2 regions of the Kitasatospora sp. NPDC089797 genome follow, and region 1 is predicted to be linked to the other one. Evidence: riboswitches for the same ligand, from Rfam matches in the RefSeq annotation. Region 1 holds a riboswitch; the other holds the start of a gene.
The links. Region 1 has a riboswitch for cobalamin ahead of AB0O91_RS38325 (prenyltransferase/squalene oxidase repeat-containing protein). Riboswitches for the same ligand answer to the same signal wherever they lie in the genome.
Positions count from the first base shown of each region.

Region 2: another riboswitch for cobalamin. It lies ahead of thiI (tRNA uracil 4-sulfurtransferase ThiI); the one in region 1 lies ahead of AB0O91_RS38325 (prenyltransferase/squalene oxidase repeat-containing protein).

Region 1 is NZ_JBFBGS010000075.1:16,373-18,564, forward strand. Features, by position in the region: gene AB0O91_RS38320 (prenyltransferase/squalene oxidase repeat-containing protein) at 1-489, opposite strand, end outside; cobalamin riboswitch at 616-693, opposite strand; cobalamin riboswitch at 780-934, shown strand; gene AB0O91_RS38325 (prenyltransferase/squalene oxidase repeat-containing protein) at 1,039-2,192, shown strand, end outside.
Region 2 is NZ_JBFBGS010000054.1:43,326-45,517, forward strand. Features, by position in the region: gene AB0O91_RS33245 (short-chain fatty acyl-CoA regulator family protein) at 1-628, shown strand, start outside; cobalamin riboswitch at 659-910, shown strand; gene thiI (tRNA uracil 4-sulfurtransferase ThiI) at 1,079-2,192, shown strand, end outside.

The sequences.
Region 1 (2,192 bases):
GCCGTTGAAGTTGGCGGAGGGGCCGAAGTAGCCGGGCTCGGCGGTCTGCCAGTACGCGACGGCGTCGGCGATCAGGTTGCGGCCGGGGCCGACCCGGGCCGGGTCTATGCCCGCGGCGTAGGAGTTGAGGATGCCGCGCTCGTAGTCGGTGACCACCGGGCTGGCGTTGGGCCAGGTCGGGGCGGCCAGCTGGTTGCGGTAGACCAGGCGGGCGTTCTTGGTGGCGTCCCCGCCGGGGGTGACGTCGGCGGCGGCGGTGCCGGCGGCGGCGAGGGCGCTGAACGCCCACTCGTTGGACAGGCCGCTGCCCGCGTAGCCGCCGTCCGCGCCCTGGAGGGAGCGCAGGTAGGCGACGCCGTTGGTGACGGAGGTGGTGATCTGGGCCGGGCTCGCGGTGGCCTGGGCCGGGACGGCGCCGGCGAGCGCGGTGCCGGCGGCGGCCAGGGCGGCCACGGCGGTGGCGAGGCCGCGGTGGAGGGTGCGGGTCATGGAAGGGCTCCTGGGGGGTGAGGGGCCCCGACCGTGCCCGTGCGTCGGCGGCGGGGGTGCCGTCGGCGCGAGGGCGGCCGACGCCCGGATCGCGTGGACGGACTTCCGCGGAACAGTGCGGCCGCCGGGCATCCGGGCTCGCGGGTCGACAGCGCCGCCCCGCACACCGTTGCGCGTCAGCCCCGGATTTGCACCGGGTTCCCCCGCTCGGCCGAGCCGGGACCTTACCGCATCGAGTTCGAACGAGCCGTGATGCAGACGATATGACGAAACGTTGACCCCGGTCGGGCGGCCGTGGTCTGATGAAGCGTTTTTCCTCCAGGGGAGTCAGGGGAAGCCGGTTCGAATCCGGCGCTGTCCCGCAACCGTGTGCCCGGCCCGACGAGTTCTGCGAACCCGTCCCGGCGGGCGAGCCGGAATGCCTGCGCCGTGGAGCACGCACGAGCGTCGTCGAGGACTGCGACGCGGTACGGCACAACCCTGCCCGGGGGAGCCCTGCTGCGCCCCCGTGTCCCCGTCCGGCGCCGCAGTCACAGGGGAGTTCGTTCCGTGCCGGTCCACAGACACCGTCCCACCGCGTGGCGGCGGGGAGCCGCCGTCCCGGCGGCCGCCGCCGCGCTCGCGCTCACCGCGGGCAGCCTGGTCCTGACGGCACTGCCCGGCACCCCCGCCCACGCGGACCCGCTGGACCAGTGCACGGCGACCTCCGGAGCCGTCGTCGCGGTCGACTTCGGCCCCTTCGGCGGCGGCGTGGTGCGCGGCTGCGACGCCCACCCCACCACCGGGATGAACCTGCTGCACACCGCCGGGTTCAGCACCACCGGCACCGTGCACGACGGCCCTGCCTTCATCTGCCGGCTCGGCAACCCGGCCTTCCGCGACGGCACCCAGTACCCCACCCCGGACAAGGAGGCCTGCGTCAACACCCCGCAGGCGACCGGCTACTGGTCGTACTGGATCGCCCCGGTCGGGCAGGACCACTGGTCGTACGCCACGCTCGGCGCGATGTCGCAGCGGCCCGCGCCCGGCGAGGTCGAGGCCTGGGTCTACGGCGGCACCGACGTCGGCGGCACCTCCGGGTCCCCGACCTTCACCCCGGACTCGGTCCGGGCCAAGGGCGGAACGGGCGGCTCGCCGTCGCCGACCTCCTCGCCGTCGCCGACCTCCTCGCCCTCGCCGACCTCCTCGCCGTCGCCGAGTGCGACTCCTACTCCGACACCCACGCAGACGCCGAAGCCCCCCAAGGCCGACCTGCCCGCCGCCGCCCGCTGGCTGGTCGCCCAGCTGACCGGCGGCGACCACGTGGCCGACGCCACGGGGAAGACGCCGGACTACGACGCCACCACGGACACCGCCTTCACCCTCGCGGCGGCCGGCGGGCAGGACGACACCCTGCGCAAGGTCGTCGCCTACCTGGCCGCCCACACCGACCAGTTCGCCTTCCCGGGCGGCCCGAAGGCGGCGCCCGTCCCGCGCGCCGTCGCCCAGCTCGCCCTGGTCGCCGAGGTGACCGGCGGCGACCCGCGCGCCTTCGGCGGCCACGACTTGGTCGCCGCGCTCACCGACCACGTCTGCACCGCCCAGGGCAAGCTCGGCGCCTGCACCGCCGCCGGGGACTTCGAGGGCGTCACCTACCCCGTCAACCAGGCCCTCGCCCTGCTCGCCCTGGCCCGGGCCGGCGCCGCCCTGCCGCCGACCGCCGT
Region 2 (2,192 bases), on a different contig from region 1:
CTTCGCCGGCGCCCTGCTGATGCCGTACACCGCCTTCCACGCCGCCGCCGAGGACCTGCGCTACGACATCGAGCTGCTCCAGGCCCGCTTCGGCGTCGGCTTCGAGACGGTCTGCCACCGGCTGAGCACCCTCCAACGCCCCGGCCGGCGCGGGGTGCCGTTCTCCTTCCTGCGCGCCGACCGGGCCGGGAACATCTCCAAGCGCCAGTCCGCCACCGACTTCCACTTCTCCCGCCTGGGCGGCACCTGCCCGCTGTGGACGGTCTACGAGGCCTTCTCCGCCCCCGGCCGGGTCCTCACCCAGGTCGCCGAGATGCCCGACGGCAAGCGCTACTTCTGGATCGCCCGGACCGTCTCGCACGGCGGCCACGGACACCGCGCACCGCGCAGCGAGTTCGCCGTCGCGCTCGGCTGTGAACTGCGCCACGCCCACCGCCTGGTCTACGCCGAGGGCATCGCCCCGAACGCCCCCGGCGCGGCCACCCCGATCGGCCTCGGCTGCCGGATCTGCGAACGCCGCGACTGCGCCCAGCGGGCCCGGCCGCCGGCGGGCGGGCGGCTGCTGGTCGACCCCGACCGGCGCGGCCGGGTGCCGTACCCCGTGCTGGCCGAAGGGCCCGGGGCCTGACCACGGCCCGACCGGGGCCGGGCCCGCCTGTAGGGTTGCCGTGCTGGTGGTTCACCGGGCGCCCCGCGCTCCCGGGGAGGCAAGAGGGAACCCGGTGACGCCGTTCACACGGCCAGTCCGGGACTGCCCCGCAGCGGTGAGCGGGAACGACCGCCGTCATCCGCACTGGGCCCGGGAGACGGGCCCGGGAAGCGACGGCCAGTAGGTGTCCGCCCCGTCGACGTCGACGGCGGCCGGACGGGCCCGCGAGTCCGAAGACCTGCCACCGGTGCGCACGCCGAACGGCGGCGTGCGCGCTCCGGGGCCCCGCGGGAGGGCCGCGTGGCCCTCGTACGGACCCCGGTCCGGCGTGACCGTCAGCCGGCACGCCGCCCCGGACACCGCTGCGCGCGCCGCCGTCCTCCCCGCTCGGCACCCGACCGGGACCACTGGGACGACTGGGACTTCTGCATGGACCACCTGACCGACGGCGCACGGCTGCCCTCGCCCCGCGGCGCCACCGAGCCCTACGGGCCCTGCGTGCTGCTCAAACACGGCGAGGTGGTCCTCAAGGGCCGCAACCGCCAGCGGTTCGTCCAGCGCCTGGAGGACAACCTGCGCGTCGCGCTGCGCGGGATAGGCGGCTCGACCTGGATCAGGACCCCGCATACCATCACCGTGCTCGGCGGGCAGGTGCCCGTCGCGGACCTGGTCGCCCGGGCCCGCACGGTGGTCGGGTTCAGCTCCGTCGAGCCGGCGCTGCGGGTGCCCAGCACGCTGGAGTCCGTCGAGGCCAACGCCCTGGCGGTGCTGCGCGAGGCCTGCGCCGGGCGCACCGGCACCGGCTTCGCCGTCCGGGTCCGGCGCCGGGACAAGGGCTTCGCCCTCACCTCCACCCAACTGGAGCGGCACCTCGGCGCGTTCCTCCAGCCGCGGATCGACGGCCTGCGGGTCGACCTCACCGCGCCCGACGTCACCCTGACCGTGGAGATCGAGCACCGAGAGACCTACGTGTCGGCCGAGCGCCACCCCGGGCTGACCGGGCTGCCGGTCGGGTCCAGCGGGCGGGCGCTGGTGCTGCTGTCCGGCGGCTACGACTCCCCGGTGGCCGCGCACCGGGCCATGCGGCGCGGACTGGCCTGCGACTTCGTGCACTTCAGCGGTGCGCCGTACACCAACCCCTCCTCGGTGTACAAGGCGTACGCCCTGGCCCGCGAGCTCAACCGCTACCAGCCGCCGGGCGAGCTGCACGTCGTCTCCCTCGGCAAGGCCCAGAAGCAGCTGGCCGTCGCGGGCGCCGGGCGCCTCCAGGTGGTCGCCCAGCGCCGGCTGATGGTGCGCACCGCCTGTGCCCTGGCCGGCGCCACCGGGGCCCAGGCCCTGGTCACCGGCGACAGCCTCGGCCAGGTCGCCAGCCAGACCCTCGCCAACCTGGCCGCCGTGGACCAGGCCGCGACGCTGCCGGTGCTGCGCCCGCTGATCGGCTGGGAGAAGCAGGAGATCATCGACCAGGCCCGGGCGCTCGGCACGGCGGAGATATCCGTCCTGCCGGACGAGGACTGCTGCAGCCTGCTCGCCCCGCCCC